Regions from separate parts of the Pseudoalteromonas sp. M8 genome, predicted to be linked through region 1. Evidence: predicted binding sites of a transcription regulator. Region 1 holds the regulator's gene; each other region holds the start of a gene.

The links. Region 1 encodes sigma-54, which starts transcription at its own class of promoters, with help from an activator protein. Its sites were predicted from a motif close to GTTGGCACGNNNNTNGNNT; they were not measured.
Region 2: glnA (glutamate--ammonia ligase) is a predicted target of sigma-54. The motif match lies at 2,616-2,634, and genes of this name have one in related genera.
Region 3: GSF13_RS05500 (YggN family protein) is a predicted target of sigma-54. The motif match lies at 3,581-3,599, and genes of this name have one in related genera.

The regions. Positions count from the first base shown of each region.
Region 1 covers NZ_CP047240.1:417,748-424,237, forward strand. The annotation lists gene GSF13_RS06970 (HPr family phosphocarrier protein) at 1-241, opposite strand, end outside; gene rapZ (RNase adapter RapZ) at 242-1,108, opposite strand; gene ptsN (PTS IIA-like nitrogen regulatory protein PtsN) at 1,101-1,559, opposite strand; gene hpf (ribosome hibernation promoting factor) at 1,561-1,848, opposite strand; gene GSF13_RS06990 (RNA polymerase factor sigma-54) at 1,878-3,377, opposite strand; gene lptB (LPS export ABC transporter ATP-binding protein) at 3,424-4,149, opposite strand; gene lptA (lipopolysaccharide transport periplasmic protein LptA) at 4,149-4,691, opposite strand; gene lptC (LPS export ABC transporter periplasmic protein LptC) at 4,681-5,235, opposite strand; gene kdsC (3-deoxy-manno-octulosonate-8-phosphatase KdsC) at 5,232-5,783, opposite strand; gene GSF13_RS07015 (KpsF/GutQ family sugar-phosphate isomerase) at 5,783-6,490, opposite strand, start outside.
Region 2 covers NZ_CP047240.1:147,468-153,957, forward strand. The annotation lists gene GSF13_RS05910 (DUF4124 domain-containing protein) at 378-884, opposite strand; gene glnA (glutamate--ammonia ligase) at 1,151-2,557, opposite strand; gene GSF13_RS05920 (penicillin acylase family protein) at 3,335-5,665, shown strand; gene GSF13_RS05925 (cyclic peptide export ABC transporter) at 5,694-6,490, shown strand, end outside.
Region 3 covers NZ_CP047240.1:52,221-58,710, forward strand. The annotation lists gene GSF13_RS05485 (YegS/Rv2252/BmrU family lipid kinase) at 1-207, shown strand, start outside; gene GSF13_RS05490 (DMT family transporter) at 249-1,163, opposite strand; gene GSF13_RS05495 (PLP-dependent aminotransferase family protein) at 1,270-2,721, shown strand; gene GSF13_RS05500 (YggN family protein) at 2,760-3,545, opposite strand; gene GSF13_RS05505 (hypothetical protein) at 3,834-4,019, shown strand; gene GSF13_RS05510 (cytochrome c) at 4,198-4,644, opposite strand; gene GSF13_RS05515 (DUF2721 domain-containing protein) at 4,746-5,210, opposite strand; gene GSF13_RS05520 (thioredoxin-like domain-containing protein) at 5,223-5,735, opposite strand; gene GSF13_RS05525 (YqaA family protein) at 5,842-6,270, shown strand; gene folX (dihydroneopterin triphosphate 2'-epimerase) at 6,310-6,490, opposite strand, start outside.

The DNA.
Region 1 (6,490 bases):
TCAGTCCGCCAATGGCGTCTAGTGCATACTGAGCATCAGGACCTTCACAAACCACTCGGACTTCTTTCCCTTGGCTGCTTTCAAGTAACAACAGCGCTAGTACGCTGTCAGCAGCAGCACTTTTGTCTCCTTGATATAAGGTCACTTCGGCATCAAATTGGGTTGCTAATTGCGCAAGAACCGTCGCTGCTCGAGCGTGCAGGCCGAGTTTGTTTTGGATTAAAAACGTATCTTCTAACATTTAACCCTCTTGCTCTCGGTGACGAATTTTGACGTTGGGATGGGTTTTAGCAAAACGTTCACCAATGGTTTGCGCTAAGTATACCGAGCGATGTTGCCCACCTGTACATCCTATTGCGATCGTTAGATAACTGCGATTGTTACGCTCTAAGTGTGGTAACCAAGTTTGTACGAAGGTTTGGATCTGCCAAGTAAACTTTTGCACGATGCTGTGACTCGACAAATAGTCTTTGACTGGCTGATCTAAGCCAGTTAGCGGCTTAAGCTCAGGCTCCCAATGTGGGTTGGGTAAAAAGCGCGCATCAAAAACGTAATCCGCTTGTTTTGGGATGCCGTGTTTAAAGCCGAAAGATTCAAAGGTAATAATGAGTTGTTTGTCTTTTTTACCTAAGATTTTTTCGCGGATATCTTCTGCAAGTTGATGAACGCTCAGGCCTGTAGTATCAATGAGAAAATCGGCGCGAGTGATCAGCACGTCTAACAATTCCCGTTCTTTCTTTATCGCAACATCTAATGGAAGATTATGCAGTGAAAGAGGGTGCAAACGTCGTGTTTCTGAGAAGCGCTTTATCAGGGTTTGATCGTCACTGTCTAAATAAAACAGGGTAGGTTTGGCAAAGCCTGGTAAGTATTCAAGAATGTCATTAAACTCGTCCTGTTCTTTAGGTAAGTTTCTAACATCAATACTGACTGCAATTTTATTATAATTGTCCGAAACACTGCGGACTAAAGACGGTAGCAAATTGACTGGAATGTTATCCACACAATAGTAGCCTAAGTCTTCCAATACTCGAAGCGCTACAGATTTACCAGAGCCTGAGCGGCCACTGATAATGATAAGCTCGAGTCCTTTTTCTTCATCACTCATCAAGTTCACCTTGGATCACTGCATATAACTCATCATCACTTTTTGCTTGCCTAAGCATTTTGCAAAAAGACTTGTCTTTGAGTGTATCAGCAATCGCCGCTAAGGTCTTCAGGTGTTGTTGATTATCACCTTCAGGTACGATGAACGCGACAAAAATATCGACAGGCTGCTTATCTATGGCTTCAAACTGGATCCCTTGCTCGCTGACAAGCACCATTGCAAGGATTTTATCCAAACCTTCAAGTCGACCATGGGGAATGGCAATGCCTTTACCGATCCCTGTGCTGCCTAATTTCTCTCGCGCCATTAAGGCGTCCAAGATAGCATGCTGACTGGTATTTGGAATTTGGCTATGAGCCAGTTCGCTGATGTATTCTAAAATACGTTTTTTGCTATTAAAAAGGACCGCAGCTTTACTGCAGTCCTTGTTCACTAATTCACTTAATTTCATCTTAGTGTCGAGTGAGCTTCTCTTTGTGTTTAATAACTTGACGATCTAGCTTGTCGATAAGGCCATCAATTGCGGCATACATATCTTGATGCTCTGTTGATGCAAATAGCTCGCCGCCGTTTACGTGTAATGTTGCTTCTGCTTTTTGTACTAGTTTCTCGACATCAAGGATCACATGCACATTATTGATATGATCAAAGTGCCTTTCTAGCTTCGCAAACTTGTTGGTGACATAGTCTCTTAATGAGTCAGTAATTTCTACATGGCGACCAGTTAGATTTAGTTGCATAAGCATTTTTCCTTCTTGGGTTTTACGTCTTATATCAAGCTTTTACGCTGATTTGACGGTGGAATGGCTAGGGATTCACGATATTTTGCAATCGTACGTCTCGCTACCTTAATTCCTTGCTCAGCTAAGATATCTGCAATTTTGCTGTCACTCAATGGCTTCGCGGTATTCTCTGCAGCTATCAGCTTTTTGATAAGTGCTCTAATTGCTGTAGAAGAGCACTCACCTCCATTTTCCGTACTTACATGGCTAGAGAAGAAATACTTCAGCTCAAATATTCCCCGAGGTGTATGCATGTATTTTTGTGTTGTCACACGGGAAATTGTGGACTCATGCATCTCAACCATTTCAGCAACATCATTTAGCACCATAGGGCGCATTGCTTCGGGGCCATGTTCAAAGAATGCCTGTTGTTGTTGCACAATGCAATTGGTAACTTTTAATAAAGTATCATTTCGGCTTTCTAAGCTTTTAATAAACCACTTTGCTTCTTGTAAATGTGAGCGAATAAACTGACTATCCGTACTGGATTTCGCCGTTCTAGACATCGCAGCGTAATGGTCATTTACTCTTATTTTAGGCATAGCATCAGGATTTAGCTCTACGACCCAACGACCTTTTACTTTTTTCACCGATACGTCAGGGATCACATATTCAGGCTCTTCATGAATAATGCTTGCCGCAGGCTTTGGGTTAAGGCTATGTATTAACGTCATGACCTCTTTGAGATCGGCTTCTTTAAGGCGCGTTTTCTTAGCCAAAGTTCGATAGTCACGGCTGGCAAGCAAGTCGATATGCTCTGTCAGGATCATTTTTGTTTCGGCAATCCATGGGGTATCTGGGGCGAATTGGTTGAGCTGAATGCATAAGCATTCTTGTAAACTACGCGCTGCGATACCGACAGGGTCAAAAAGCTGAATGCGTTTGAGTACGGCTTCGACTTCATCTAGCTCAATAGGCTCTTCGCTATTCTCGTCATTAATGCTTTCTAAAATGTCTTCGCAAGACAGTGTTAGAATGCCTGACAGGTCGACCGCTTCAATAATCGCAATCGCAATAGCTCTATCTGTTGGACTAAATGGTGTCAGTTCGAGTTGCCACATGAGATAATCGTGGAGAGATTCAGAGGTTTCCCCTTGATAAACATTATCGTCATCGGGAAGTGGACCTGAGCTTGCAGCAGGCGCTGCACTCATATACTCGTCCCAAGTGACATCCATGGCAAGGTCATCGCTCACAGTGTCTTTGCTCATGGCGGTATCTGAGTCTATCTCATAGTCACTAACCTGCGTTTCATCGGCTGAATCTTGATTGTCGTCAGCACGGCTCTTTTCTTGGCTGTGTTGGTCAGCGTTTTCGCCGTCAGTATTATCACCTTCTTCCACTTCCAACAATGGATTGCTGTCTAATGCTTCTTGTATTTCTTGTTGCAGATCCAATGTACTAAGCTGCAGCAAGCGAATGGCTTGTTGCAGTTGCGGAGTCATTGTAAGTTGCTGCCCCATGCGCAGCTGTAATGATTGCCTCATGTATCTCTAACAATCCTTTTTAACAGTTATTAATACTACGTCTTAACTATAGCTTGAATTGTTCGCCTAGGTAGACATCTCTTACGGTTTGATCTGCCAAAACATGTTCTGGCGTGCCTGCAGCGATTAACTCACCATGTGAAACGATGTAGGCCTTTTCACATACGTCCAGTGTTTCTCTAACGTTATGATCGGTGATAAGCACACCGATACCACGGTTTTTTAGGTGCTCTATGATTGTCTTTATATCTAACACCGAAATAGGATCAACACCAGCAAAAGGTTCATCTAACAGGATAAACTTAGGGTTTGCGGCTAAAGCGCGAGCAATTTCGACTCGTCTTCTTTCGCCTCCCGACAATGCCATGCCCTGTGAGTCGCGAATGTGTTGAATATTAAACTCATCCAGTAACTCGTTTAGTTCAGCTTCTCTTTCAACTTTAGATAAGTCTTTTCGAGTTTCTAAAATCGCCATCAAATTTTGATAGACCGTGAGTTTTCTAAAGATTGAAGACTCTTGCGGTAGATAGCCAATACCAAGTCGTGCACGGCTGTGCATCGGTAACAAAGTGATATCTTCGTCATCAATCTGAATATAGCCTTTGTCGCTTGGTACTAACCCTACAATCATGTAGAACGTAGTGGTTTTACCTGCACCATTTGGTCCTAATAAGCCTACAATACTGCCAGCCTGAACACTTAAACCAACATTTTTGACGACCTGACGACCTTTATAACTCTTTGCTAGACCAGTTGCTTTGAGCTCGCTCATTAATTGTTACCTTCTTCCTGCGCTTTTTTCTCTTTAGCGTCTTTTTTGTCATCAACAGGAACAAGGATGGTTCTTACTCGAGAGTCTTCTTGGTCTGAGCGCTCAGCGCTGATCAATTGCTTTTCAATGTCATAGGTGATGACTTGAGCATTGATTTTTTGCCCAGTTTGATTGATTTCAGCATCACCAGAAATCACTAGGGTTCCCTTCGCTACGTCGTAACGGATTTCATTTGCTTTGGCTTCTAGCAAGTTGCCATCGGGTTGACGTTCGCTAAAAGTGGCAGGGCTGCCAGTTGCCACAAGCAGTTGCTTGTTAATGCCAAGTTCCGCGCGACGGTGGACCTCTAGGCGATCGGCATTTATCTTTCTGTTGCCATGAATAATAACAACATTCTGTTCAAAAATACCGATGTTGCTTTGCAGTTGAGCTTGCTGACGGCCAGCATCAATAATGACTTCATTTTGTTCTGCAGCAATTGCTAGAGTAGAACTTGCAAGCAAGCCGATGAAAACTAGTTTGTTAATGATTTTACTGGTCATAATAAATTGTCTTTGTGTGGTTGATGAGTTCGATCACTTGCTTTTGTAGATCCGCATGCAGTCCTTTACCTGTGATCCTAAGACTAGGACCGTTGATAACGACAGGGTGTTCCGACTTCATCAATTTTTGCTTAATTTCAACTCTTACATTATCGGCATTGATATCCGTGATCATGGCGTTAGGCGTTAAATTCTTTGCCAACACATTGCCCTCTAATATCAAGGTGTTGTTTTCGTATAGGGTTGCTTCTAATGCGCTTATTTGCCAATTCTGTTCACCGTTATATAAGGTGAAAATGGGCTTTTCAAAGTGACTAAAGCCAAGATCTTGATACAACTCCATCTTATCAGCAGTTACCTGATAGTTTAATAAGCCATTTTCACTATAGGTCGTTTGCTGAAGCGTGGTTGCAACATAATCGGGTTTAGCTAACGGTTCATCTTCTTTTGCTGGATCCGCCTCTGATGGATTAAACATGGGCGACCACATCCATACCATTAAAGAAGCGAAAACAATGAGTAAGATGACACGCAATACGGTCATGTACTTGATCCTTTGGAAGTCAATAAGTGATTTTGGCTGAGCATTAGAAGATCAGTTAGTTCTCTCACGGCACCAAAGCCACCTGGCATCAAGGTCGTGTAATGGGCGATATGTTTAACAAGAGGATGTGCATCATTGACGGCAACGGCAAAACCAACTCGTTCCATTACGGGTAGATCTGGGCCATCATCACCAATATATGCAATTTCGTCATCATTAAGGTTGAGCTTAGTCTTCAGTTCATCATATGCCACTAACTTGTTTTCTTGACCTTGGTAAATATAAGTTACATTTAAACTAGTCATGCGTTGCTGAACTATTTGTGAATGTCTACCTGTGATAACGGCGACTTCGATACCACTATCAATCAAGGCCTTAATACCAAACCCGTCTTTGGTATTAAATGCTTTCAGTTCTTCACCATTGTTACCAAGGTATATACGGCCATCTGAGAATACGCCATCAATATCGCAAATTAATAATTTGATTTGTTTTGCTTTTTCCCAAGCTTCAGTTGAAATCGTCTGATATAAATCTTCAAATTGCATTACAGCACCCCCGCTCTAAGTAAATCTTGCGTATTCAAGGCGCCAACTGGAATGTTGTTTTCGTTCACCACAATCAAGCCGTTAATCCGTTTGGTTTCCATAATATTGAGTACCTCAGCTGCGAGCATATCGGCGCGTGCCGTCGTACTTTTAGCCGTCATCACTTGCGTGATTGGGGTGGTGTGAATATCGACCTTTTGTTCGATAATACGGCGCAAGTCACCATCGGTAAAAATACCTTGCAATTGCGAGCTTTCATCTACGATTGCCGTCATACCTAAACTTTTAGCGGACATTTCAAATAAAGCTTCTTTAACTGTGCAATGACTATTGACCATAGGGATAGCATTCCCTTGATGCATGACATCAGCAACGGTTAGCAGTAGACGTCTTCCCAAACTACCACCAGGGTGGGAAAGTGCAAAATCATCAGCCGTAAAGCCTCTGGCTTCAAGTAGCGCAACCGCGAGCGCATCACCCATCACTAGCGTAGCTGTGGTGCTTGCCGTGGGTGCAAGTCCTAATGGGCAGGCTTCTTTTGATACTTTAACACAAAGGTGAACCGTCGCATTACGAGCCATCGTAGAGCTTGGGTTGCCTGTCATGGAAATAACGGGGGCCCCTAAGCGCTTAATTACAGGTAGGATTGAGATCACCTCTTGGGTTTCCCCTGAGTTGGAGATCATCAGTACCACATCATCTTTGGT
Region 2 (6,490 bases), 270 kb from region 1:
TCAAAAAATACATCTAGCTTGTGCTTGCGGGGGAGCCTGTTTGTCACGTTCTGCATGAGTGGTTGTGACTTTCAAGGCGCTAGGTATGTTACCGAGTATACGGGTTGCTTTCCTCCTTACACCGCTAATTTACATCGGGCTACGAATGGCGAGAAAACCACCCTTACAGGCGTAATGCGGGTCGTTCAACCTAACTGGCGAGATAAATATCTACTGCAAACAAAGGCTGAAGTCTACTATCAAATCCAGGTGGGTGAGCAAAGGTTGTGGATTGAACACAATGAAATGTCGAGTTTGGCCTCCTCAATAGCAGGAGGGATGAGTATGGTGTGTTTGCAACTACTGGTTAAAAGTCAGTGTAGGTAAGCAATATCGCTCTAATTATTCACGGTATTGCGGTGCAAAAAGAACTTATGAGCATCGCTTTGGGCGACTAACATACCTTTTTGATTAAACACTTTCATAACCAAAGAGTGCTCGCCACGATTGATACCACGCAAAGAAAACTGAGTATTACTTTGTTTTGGCCCTGTGGCTGTTCCGTTGAGAAAGAGTTGCACGCTTAGTCCTTGGGTAAATCTTGGCTCTATGGTGCCAGTTACGTATACACTGCCACTATTATCACGGATTGTTTGCTCATGCTCAGGAGAAGTGATTTTAGCTGTATATTGAATCGTTGGTGTTGTATCCGTTTGTTCGAGAATTTTAGTATCAACACTTGGCATGGTTAAAGCGCTGGCGTTGAGTTTGACTTCTTTTGAACCTGGTTGCGGTACATCCGAATAGACCCAATGGCCGTTTTTGTCTTTCCAGCGATAGATTTTTGGCTTGGACTCTGCTGCAGCATCAATGCTTGTTAGGGTTAGCGTCATGCTAACCGACATTATAAGAAACCACTGACGCACCACAACTCTCCACAGTAAACTACTGTTCATACTTTAGTATAGTGTTGTTGGAATTGCGAGTTACAAATGAGTAACTCCGATAATAAATTTATTCGAGATATTTAATTTAACCTTTTGAATTAAATTAAAAAAGCCCGTAATTACGGGCTTGAGAACACATATGATTAAGAGTGCCAGAAACGCATAATGAGTTTTGGCTCTACAAGCTCAATACCGCGGTACTGAGCGTAGTAGTCTGTTAGCGATTAAACGCTGTAGTACATTTCGAACTCAACTGGGTGAGTTGTCATGTTTAATTTTTCAACTTCTTTCGACTTAAGTGTGATGTACGCATCGATTAGGTCGTCAGTGAATACGCCACCTTGAGTTAAGAACTCACGGTCAGCATCTAGAGAAGCAAGCGCTTCGTCAAGTGATGCTGCAACTGTTGGGATTTCTGCTGCTTCTTCCGCTGGTAGGTCGTACAAATCTTTGTCCATTGCATCGCCAGGGTGGATCTTGTTGCGGATACCGTCAAGACCAGCCATCAACTGCGCTGCGAAAGCTAGGTATGGGTTAGCCGCAGGATCTGGGAAGCGTACTTCGATACGACGACCCTTTTCTGATGGGATCACCGGGATACGGATTGATGCTGAGCGGTTACGTGCTGAGTATGCAAGCATAACTGGCGCTTCAAACCCTGGTACTAGACGCTTATAAGAGTTTGTTGCTGGGTTAGTGAATGCATTGATTGCTTTAGCATGCTTAATGATACCACCAATGTAGTAAAGCGCTTCTTCAGATAGACCGCCGTACTTGTCGCCTGCGAAGATGTTCTTGCCGTCTTTAGCAAGTGATTGGTGGCAATGCATGCCTGAACCGTTATCACCAACGATTGGCTTAGGCATAAAGGTTGCTGTCTTACCGTATAGGTGAGCCATGTTGTGGATAACGTACTTCATCTCTTGGATTTCGTCTGCTTTAGTTACCATAGTATTAAAGCGAGTCGCAATCTCATTTTGACCAGCAGTTGCTACTTCGTGGTGGTGCGCTTCAACAACGTGGCCCATCTCTTCAAGTACTAAACAAGTAGCTGCACGCCAATCATTAGACGAATCTACCGGTGCTACTGGGAAGTAACCACCTTTTACGCCAGGACGGTGACCTGTGTTACCACCTTCGTAGTCTTTGTCTGAGTTCCAAGCCGCTTCTTCAGCATCAATTTTGTACATTGAGCCAGACATGTCAGTTTTAAATTTAACATCGTCAAACAAGAAGAACTCTGGCTCAGGACCGAATAATACGGTGTCTGCAATACCCGTTGAACGCATGAACTCTTCAGCGCGTTTAGCTACTGAACGTGGGTCACGCTCGTAACCTTGGTGTGTGTTTGGTTCAACCACGTCACAACGGACGATAAGGGTTGTTTCTTCTGCGAACGGGTCTAGCTTAGCACTTTCTGCGTCAGGCATAAGTACCATGTCAGATTCGTTGATGCCTTTCCAACCAGCGATAGATGAGCCATCAAACATTTTGCCGTCTTCAAAGAAGTCTTCATCGGCTTGATGATGCGGGATCGATACGTGTTGTTCTTTACCTTTTGTATCTGTGAAACGTAAGTCAACAAATTTTACGTCGTGCTCTTTAATAAAATCTAAAACCGATTGTGACATGTGTCCTCCGACTCGTTGGGTTATTTTTTGCTGCAATGTACTGCAATTGCACCTTGATAAGCGTTAATCGTGCCAATTGTTTAACTGTTTGATTTTTAGTGATTTATTTAAATTTACTGATCTGTGAACGGATGTTTTGCACTAAATTGGTGCGTAAGTGTTCCATGGTGGTGCGTAATATTTTTCCTGACAACGACACTTTCCATTTCTGTTGTAGTTGATATTGATTAAATGCTCAAGGTATCAAGATATCGAATAGCTAAAAGTTGCTCGAGTATATTCAGTTGTCTGCACTAATGGTGGTCTGGTATTGAGCAGAAAATTGAAATTAATTTCTAAATTTATAGAAAAAATACATTCTAAATATTGCATATAAAGCACCTTTCTTTAGGTATTTAATCGAAACTTTTCTTTGCTCATTAACTGCTTCTTAGATTAATTTTTACATCTTTTGTTTATATACGCTAACACCAAAGAGCCCGCATTTTATAGGCGACTTTTTGTTCACCATTTATTTGTCTGTATTTAGGTGAATGATACTGCATGTGAGGAAGTTGTATGTACATTATGCAATTTTGTATTTCTCAATTGTGTCCTGTGTGTTAATTGTGTTAATCGAGTTAATTTTTGTTTTGTTTTTTGTGTTGATCGGTTTCATTTTTTGGGTACTATGTACCTGATATTAATAAGTTGAGTCTAATGTTAAAGGGGCTACTTGATGCACTCTAATAGGCTAAATTTTCGTTTGTTACTGTTGATATGCAAGGAAGAAGTAAGGTGTTTTCTCGAGAGTCATTAGCATTAAGATTTGTTATTTTAGTATTTATTCCCCTCATTATAATCATCTCTTATTTTTACTTAGACGAGAGAGAAACTTTACCTCTGGATAATATCACATTAAGCGATAGCGCTTTGAGTAACAAAGTGAGTATCTCTAGAGATAAGTACGGAGTTCCAAATATAAGCGCGAAAAGTGATCATGATGCTTTTTTCGCTATGGGATATGTTCAAGCTCAAGATCGGCTTTGGCAAATGGAGTTACAGCGCCGATTAATTAAAGGTACTTTGAGTGAGGTCTTTGGAGCATCAACAATTGAGCGTGATAAATATATGCGTACTTTGGGGCTTGCTGATGCTGCAAAAGAGGCGCTAAAAAGTTTAGGGAAGCGGGAAAAAGGCATCTTAGTTGCCTTCTCTGAAGGAGTGAATGCGTATATCAGAGATTCTGAAAACCTACCAATTGAGTTTAGGGTTTTTGGTGTCGTTGCTTCAAATTGGTCTCCTGAAGATTCATTAATGGTAGGTAAGCTACTTTCTTACTCTCTGAGTTTTGCTGCTAATTATGAACGCGCCAGAGTACAAGCTGCCGCTAAATTACCAGTGGACTATTTACACTCAATCTATCCAGAGCTTAATGATCAGCAATCTTTATCAGAGGATATATCACGTGTCGCTAAATTGGATGAGACGTTAAGCCAGTTAGCGAGTATCGAAGAAGCTTTATTGCTAGAGCATGGGATTGGAGGCAAATTTGCCGGGAGTAACGCTTGGGTAATTTCTGGGGAGTTAAGTGCTTCGGGCGATGCGATGTTGGCGAATGATCCTCATCTCTCTTTCCAAATGCCTTCATTATGGTATCGAGCGTCTTTGTTAGGCGGCGAAGTAAACGCATCAGGTATGACCATTCCAGGATTGCCTGTAATTGTATTTGGACATAATGCTCATATTGCTTGGGGCGGTACTAACATGCCCGCGGATACGCAAGATTTGGTCATAGTGGACCTTAATCGAGGAGGGAATTCTGCAGGAGAGAAAATTGTTCAAAGGGTAGAGGAGATCGCGGTTAAGGCTGACTTCCCAGCTCAATTTAGAAAAGCCCCAGAGACTATAAAACATACGGTTGCACAATCAAAATATGGGCCTATTCTAGATTATAGTGCTGGCGCGTCTCATGGGTATGCACTGAGATGGACAGCTTTAAATGACAGTGATACTTCTATTTCTGCCTTGATCGACCTGAATTATGCTTCTAATTGGGAAGAGTTCAGGAATGCGCTCCAGCTTCTTATCACGCCGACAATCAATTTTGTTTATGCAGATCGCCTAGGCAATATAGGCCTCAATAGCGCGGGTAAAGTTCCGCTTCGCAAAAAACATTCTGGAGCCATACCTGTTAATCAGTATGAGTTTGAATGGACTGGGTACATTCCTTGGGAAAGTATGCCAACGGAATTCAACCCTAAAAAAGGCTATATCATTAATGCCAACCAAAAACATGTCTCTGAGGATTATCCTTACTTCATTTCTATGGACTGGGCTCCTTCATATAGAGCGGAACGTATAGCGTCTCTTATAGAAGGTGAGTTAAAGCGAGGACACAAACTTTCCATCGATACTTTCCGGAGTATTCAAGGTGATGTACTTGACTTAGGAGCGATAGATCTACTCAACCTTCTTAGAAATGACTATCCAAATCTGAAGCCTTTACTTGGTGAGCTACTACATTGGGATGGAGATTATAAATCTGACCCTGACGTTGGTGCTATATACCAAGTCATGATCAGAAATTTAAAAGTCAAATTATTCCATTCACAAAGTCTTGCTACACAATTTGGTGGCGGGCTAACCGCATCTAGTCTAACCGACAAACAGTTATTGCTCGCCTTACAAGACCATGAATTATGGTGTTCTGACACTTCAGAAAAATGTACAGATGAAATTAGGGATTCCTATCAAGCGACTTTAGTTGAACTTGAGCGTAAGTTTGGCGCTAGGCCGTGGTCATGGGGAGAGCTTGCGCCGAGAACTTTCGCGCATCAACCCTTTAGTGAAGCGGACTTTTCGAGACGAATTTTTGAGCGGCAGATCACTGGAGCTGGTTCATTAGATACCGTGAATGCCGCCGGTTATCGGTTTGATAGTGCTGATGGATATGAGCAGATATTTGGTGCTGGGTTTCGCCAAATTATGGTGTCGAGTAAGCAGGAAGGGTTTAAGTCTTGGTACATCAATTCAACGGGTCAGTCCGGCAATATCATGAGCCCACACTATGATGACATGATCGACTTATATGAAAGTAATCAATTAGTTACTGAAACACCGCAATAAATATAATAATTAATAAAAAGGAATTGTAATGAGGTTACTCTCCGAATTAGGAAAGACGGCGCCTAACTCTGTCTTTATTTCACTGTTGAGCGGCGCGATCGCAGGCCTTATCTACGCGTCGCTAGTTCCAGTTATTCTAATCGCAATTGAAGAGTTTAGCTATGTATTAGACGGCACCGCAGATTTTGTTGAGGTGCTGGGCGTGCAAATAGCACATCCAAATTTAGCGCTGTTATTTTTAGGTATTTGCGCTGCGATTTTTATTTTGCAATCAGTGTCAATGATTGCATTACAAAAGTCAGCATTAATGCTTGCGAGTAATATCCGAAAAAGATTGTTTGAAAAGATTCTAGGGGCTCCAATCGAGAACCTTGAGTCAGTTGGAACTTCTAAATTACTCGTTGTATTAAGTACAGATATCAGTCGAATTATGATGGGGGCGCAAGCAGTTCCTGGTCTGTTAGTCAGTTCAGTTATTTTGTTAGGTGTATTTTTATATATCTACTTTTTAAGTATGGGGGCATTTCTATTTTTATTGGTTTGTTTAGTTGTTTCAGTTATTACCTATCAAATTCCTATCATCTATTCCATGAGGTTTTTTAATAAATCAAGACAAGAAACAGATGAACTTCAAAAATCATTTCGCTCTTTACTAATGGGAGCGAAAGAGTTGAAAGTTAATAATGTTAAGCGAGAGTCATTTATTAAAAATGAGTTGCTTAAAGCTGAAAATGAAATGCGTGAAACACTTACTAAAACGTATAACTATACAATCTTTGCTGAAAACTATGGGATGCTATTAACCTATCTAATTATCGCCGTTTT
Region 3 (6,490 bases), 370 kb from region 1:
ACGCATTGGCAGCGGATGGTATTGTTTGTCAATATGCTACTTAAACGCCATATGGGTACAAGAAATGTGCACCACGGCCGCATTGCAGAGCTTTATATCGCACAAGAGGGGTATGACATTGAGGCTGATGGCGAGATTGTTGGGCGCACGCCTGCGACGATAACTTGCTGTCGCCGAGCTCTGAACATAAAAAAAGCGCCATTATAAAATGGCGCTGAAAAGTAAGAAGCTAAAGCATTGGTAAGACTTCAACTTCTAACTGGGGACCGAATGGACAACCAAGCGTAGATGCGATCTAAAGGCGTGAGTACAATCGCATTACCTAGGATGACCAAAATAAACCCAATAAAGGTGTTTTGCTGCCACTCAAAGCCTTCAAATAAGGTGCTCAAGGCCACGGCAACAAAAGGAAATAACACTATCAAATAACTCGCTTTCTCAGGCCCAATATTTTTGAGTAGTGAGAAATAACAACCAAAGGCAATGACGGTGCCAAACACGCTGAGGTAAATCAGAGACCACCAATATGATGCCGGCGCTTGGTTGATAAACTGATGTTCACTAAAGGCAACATAGGTTGCTAACATGACAGCGCTGTAAAGCATGCCCCACGCATTTCCCGCCATAACATCAATTTGCTGATTAGAATTGCGTACGCTCACCATATTACCGAGTGACGCGACCACCGTTCCTAATAGAGCTAATGATAATCCCAAGAAGGCCTCGCTTTGCAAATCAAATGCGACCAAGTCGTGCCAAAACAAGCTGACTATCCCAAGCGTGCCCAGTGATGCACCAAAGTAAATTCGCTTTGCAATCGGTTTGGCAAAAAACAACTTAGTGTTGACGATGTTAACGACCAATAATAATGAAAATGCAATTGATGCCATCGCTGACGTTAAATGTGCCTGAGCCCAATATAAGAAGAGATAGTTAGCACCAAAATTACACAGCGCTAAGAGGATGAAAAAGCCGTGATCTCGGCGAGAAAATCGCATTGGCACACGCTTATAGATGACAAACGCCCACATACAAACCGCGGCGAGGCCAAAGCGGTAAAACAGCGACACAAACTCGTTGATGCTGCCAAGTTGATATTCAATGGCAAGCCATGTTGATCCCCAAATCAACACAGTGATGGCGTAAAGAAATAGATTTTTCATGATCGGCTCTAGATTCAAACAGCAGTGGAAGTCTGTAGTTTACGCTGTTATTCTGTATAAGCTATATACAGAATTTGCTAATTTATACCTATACAGATGATTGCTTATGAGTACCGTTATTCAACGCCAACATTCCGCCTTTCTCTATCAGCAGGTGATCCAAATGATCTTGTCGATGGCAGAACAAGAGTCTATTTTACCGGGCGAAAAGCTTCCCTCATTGCGTGTTATGGCGCAAAACTTAAATGTCAGTATCCCAACGGTAAAGCAGGCCTATCAAGCACTTGAAGATCAAGGAAAAGTCATTGCCAAAGAGAAGTCCGGCTACTTTTTATGCCACAGAGCTTCGCACAACGACTCACCGAAGCGTGCACGATTGCCCGCCAAACCTGTAGTGGTGAACAAGCAGGCGTTGATTGAACAAGTGTATAAGGGGATCCATCAGCCACATGCAATCCCCTTAGGTATCGCCAACCCCATCGCCATTGCTGGTACTGAGCAGGTTCTTGCCAAAATTATGCGCCGCGCAATGAAAGAAGCAGGGAACGAACTCATTAATTATGGCCCTATGGACGGTTTAGATAGCTTAAAAAAGCAAATCGTGCGGCGTTATTTGGATATGGGTTTAGCAATAGACATGGATGAAGTGGTGATCACCAATGGCGCGCAAGAAGCATTGGCGATTGCGTTACAAGCGGTAACCAAGCCCGGAGACGTGATAGCGATTGAATCTCCCTGTTATTTTGGCATTGTTGAGCTGGCTGAAAACTTAGGGTTAAAGGCCATTGAAATACCTGTTTGCCCAGATGATGGCATTTGGCTGAGCGACCTTGAACGGGCACTTGAAAAGCATGATATTCGAGCGTGTGTGTTTTCTACCAGTATTAGTAACCCGCTTGGTAGTTTTATGCCTGATACGAGACGTGCGCAGCTGGTGGCGCTATTAGAGCAACGTGACGTGGTGTTGATAGAAGACGATGTGTATGGCGATTTATATTTTACCGAGCAGCGTGGCATTCCGGCACAAGCATTTAGCCAAAAGGGCTTAGTGATCACATGTGCGTCATTTTCAAAAACCGCAGCGCCTAGCTATCGGGTGGGTTGGATGGTCGCCAGTCAATTTAGTGCAAAAGCAAAGCGCATAAAACGTGCGTTGAGTTGCTCATCATCTTTAATGAATCAATGGGCACTGGCGGATTTTCTCAGCTCCGGAGGCTACGAGCGCCATTTAAAGTTGGTCCGTAAACGGTTAATTGAGAATCGAGACCGTATGATCCAAGCGGTGAATGTTGCATTTGGTAGTGAGGTAAGAGTCAGTCGCCCGCAAGGCGGTTGTGTGCTGTGGTTAGACTTAGGTAAGCACGTCGATGGTGCCTTGTTGTTCCAAAAAGCCCTGGAGTGTGGGATCAGTATTACGCCTGGTACGCTATTTAGTGCCAGCAAAAAGTATCAAAATTGTATACGTATCAGTTATGGCTTGCCGTGGGATGCGTCGGTAGAGCAAGCGATTAAAACGCTGGGGCAGCTGGCTGATGCACAAAGGAAAGGGTTGGCATAACGTACCCTTAATTAAATGTAAGTTATGCCAACGTCAGATTATTTAAATTTAAACAGTTGGTACTCTGACATGGCGGGGATAGACTTTGCGACAATGGCTTCGTTTTTCGCGATTTGCTCAAAGTCGCCACACAGTGCGTCGGCTTTTTTCTCAATAGATTCTGCCTGTTGTTCAACTTTGGTTTCGATTTGTGTTGCGAAGTTTTCCATACGTTGTTCAAAGCTGCTCATATCACCGTTTGCATCTGACATTTCGTTGCCAATCGCAACCAGTAAGCTACCTATCGATTGCATCATGGCACCTTGTACTGCGGTCTCGATTTTTTCTTCAAACTGATTATCAAAATTTTGGCCAAACTCATCAAAGGTTTGCTTGCCCATCACAAACGCACCTTGCTGATAAAACGTATTTTGCACTTCTGTTTCAAGATCATCGATCACAGCATGGATGCTATCTAAACTGGTTAAATTAAAGGTGTGTGCCACTTCATTAAGGGCGACGCCCGCTAGTTTTATGCCTTCAAAAGCAATATCAGCCACTTGTGGTAGGCGGCCTCTTAGTTCATCACCATATTGCGTGAGCATCTTTTTTTGCTGTGTATTAAGTGCGATGCGCTCGCCATTGAGTGTCAGTTCGCCAAGGTTGTTGATCTCAGCTGTTTTGTTTTTGGCCGTTGTGATCACCAAGTTATCAGGTGTGATCCTAACGTCATTCTGAAATTCTACTTCACAATTGTCACCGCTAAACGTGATGTTATTTTTTTCGTGTGCAGCGACGGTGGTTGTCATCATTGTTGCTGCTGTTAGTAGTAAAATTTTATTCATGGTCGATCCTTATTGGCTCAGTTTCATGATTGTTGTTACAAGAACAGTGCCAAATATAAACCCAAGTAAAATCAATATATTGTGTTATATTGTTGAAAGTTAATGTGCTCTAAAAGTGATGAAATTGACTAAAATATAGTTGTTTTTGTCAAAATGAATTAGGCGATAAAAAATTTTTATTGTAAGGATAAGAAACTCTCACTTTTCAGAATGACAATTTAGCGCTAAATAGTGATCTTGAGAGACGGCTCTCATTTTATTAATGACTATTTTATTTTGGAGTTAGTTGTGGGTAAGACATTCTCTTACGATGCGCTTGATGATGATTTTGCAGACGATGAATTTGAAAAGTTGGGTCGTAACCAACATGACAAGCAAAAGCGTAAAGTCAAAAGAAAGCTAGACGACTACTTAGAGCAAAAACGCCTACGTAGAAATCTAGGCGATGATGATTTCGACTATATTGATGACTGATCATTAAACGTCATCTACGAGTCTAGCACTGACAGTAATTCAATTTGGCTGTGTGATTAAGCAGGGCTGTGGGTTACTCAATGCGATGTCTGAGTTATTGTGTCGTTGGTGATAGCCAAGCAAGTGACGAGATATTCAGATAGTAAGCAGCCGCAAATATGCGGCTGTTTTGTTTTGATTAATCTTTAAAAGATTTATGGCAGTCTTTACAGCCTTTTGCCCAATCTTTAAATGCAGAAGCAATCAGCTTTTTGTCGCCAGAGTCAGCTGCAACAGCCAGTGCTTGAGCATACTCGGCAAATTGCTTGGCTTTACCATCGAACTCAGTTCTGTTTGACCAAACGGCTGGTAGGGCATCAGTATTGCCTTTGTCAGAACCGTCGATAAATGCTTCCCAAGGCATTTGCGATAATTGCGCAGCGTTGTGAGCACGTTGCTTAAATACTTCAGCATCAAATGGTACTTTGCCTTTTAGCATGTCGCCCATATTACCAATCTGGAAACGGATCAATTGGAAAGACGCTTGGCGGTATTCAATTGCATCTTCAGCCGATTCAAACATAGTGTTAGCTTGCGCTGTTGCTGCAAGACAGCTAAATAGTGTGACGGTAAGTAGTTTCTTCATAGTAAACCCCTAATATTTTTCCCTATTTTCAATGTAAATTACAAATATAATCAAACAATTGCGATAAGTGCCCTGTGACGGAGGCAACTAGTTTTAAATAATCAACTCTCGATGTCTTTGAATATCATGCCTCTGCGCATACTGCGGGTGGCTAAAAAGATTTCTCCCAGCAAAGAGACAAATGCGCCAATAAGCAGCACCATAGCGGCGATAAAACAAGACGATAACGTAATGCCCAATGGCATACTGTACAAGTGTGACATGAACAGCAGCATAACCACTGCACACACAAGCAACGCACTGAGTACACTCATGCTAAATGCAACGTGAATAAAACGAGACCGTTTTAACAGTGCGCGCATTTCACGGCTAAAGTGCATTTTGAGCTCTTCATCTTGCGTGGTATTGATCTTGCGATCAAGTAAACGCGCCCTATCCGTGATCCGTGCTAAGCGGTTTGATAGTACCCCTAAGGTCGCAGCAATACCCGTAATTAAAAATACAGGGGCAACGGCGGTTTGGATAACTTTGGCCATCGTGAGAATGCTAACGACCTCTGGATTCATATAATTACCTCGTTAATTCCAGTTTAGTTTTGATAAGGTGTTGGGTTGCTCACCGATGAGGGTTTGCATCACTCGGTTGCGTTCATCAAGCAAGATGACTCTAGGAATACCTTTGTTGGCATACGTGCTGTAGATATCTCGATTGGGATCGGCAACAAAATGGATGGGCAATTGCATGGTTTCGTTGAATTGCTCAAGTGTAGTGTTAGTTTCTTCTCGGCCAATAGCAACGATGGTTAACTCGGCCTGGGTGAGTAATTCAGATTGTTTTAGTTCACTCAATAAGCGTTGCGAATCGGAGCACCAAGTCGCGAATAAAACCACCAGCTTTTTGTGATTAGCATCGAACCTAACAGCTTGGTTTTTGATATCCGTCAATTGCAAATGTTTAAAGGAGTCGCCGGTGTGGATATAGGTCTGATAGCCATCATCTGCCCGTGGTAGCGCTTCGTTTGAGGCCTTGCAGTCACTAAATCCGGTGGTGAGAACGGTACTAAGTAGTAACATTTTTATTGTTGTTTTCATGTCTATTCCTTGTTTCCGTGTCTGTGTTTTTGAACTCTTGCGCGCATTTCAGTATATTGCCCCACTTAGATGATTTCTTAAAGTCCAATTTCTTATAGCCGTTGATATGATTTACCTTTCTTTATTTGGGCTTGCTTTTATTGCCGCAACATTATTACCTGCGTCGTCGGAGCTGGCGCTGAGTGGGCTCGTTGTGAAACAGCAAGGCGAACTGGTTTGGTTATGGCTGGCTGCGACAATGGGTAATTTACTTGGTAGCTGTGTGAACTACTATCTTGGTTGGTTTATCGCTAAGTGGCGAGATAAGCGCTGGTTTCCGGTTTCTCAACAGCAATATGATAAGGCTTGTGGGCTATTTAATCGTTACGGTAAGTTTTCATTGCTATTTGCTTGGCTACCCATAGTCGGAGATCCTTTGACTGTGGTAGCGGGGTCTTTACGAACCTCTTTTGGGTGGTTTTTTGTGTTAGTCGCGCTCGGTAAAGGCGCTCGTTATGCACTGGTGATTTACCTTGCCTTACAGGTGATTTCTTAACACCAGAAGGCAAGGAAGTGAATATCAGGGTCTTATCGCTTAGCTTCTATACCAATCAAGCGTGAGTGACACTGAGTCAGCAAACCGTAAAGCGTGCGGTTTATCTACGGTGACTTTTGCATATGTCACGTCTTGATGTTGATGACATTCAGCAAGTATGTCAGCCACTAATTTCTCAAGTAACAAAAAATGCCCTTCTTCTACTAGCGTGATGATTGCC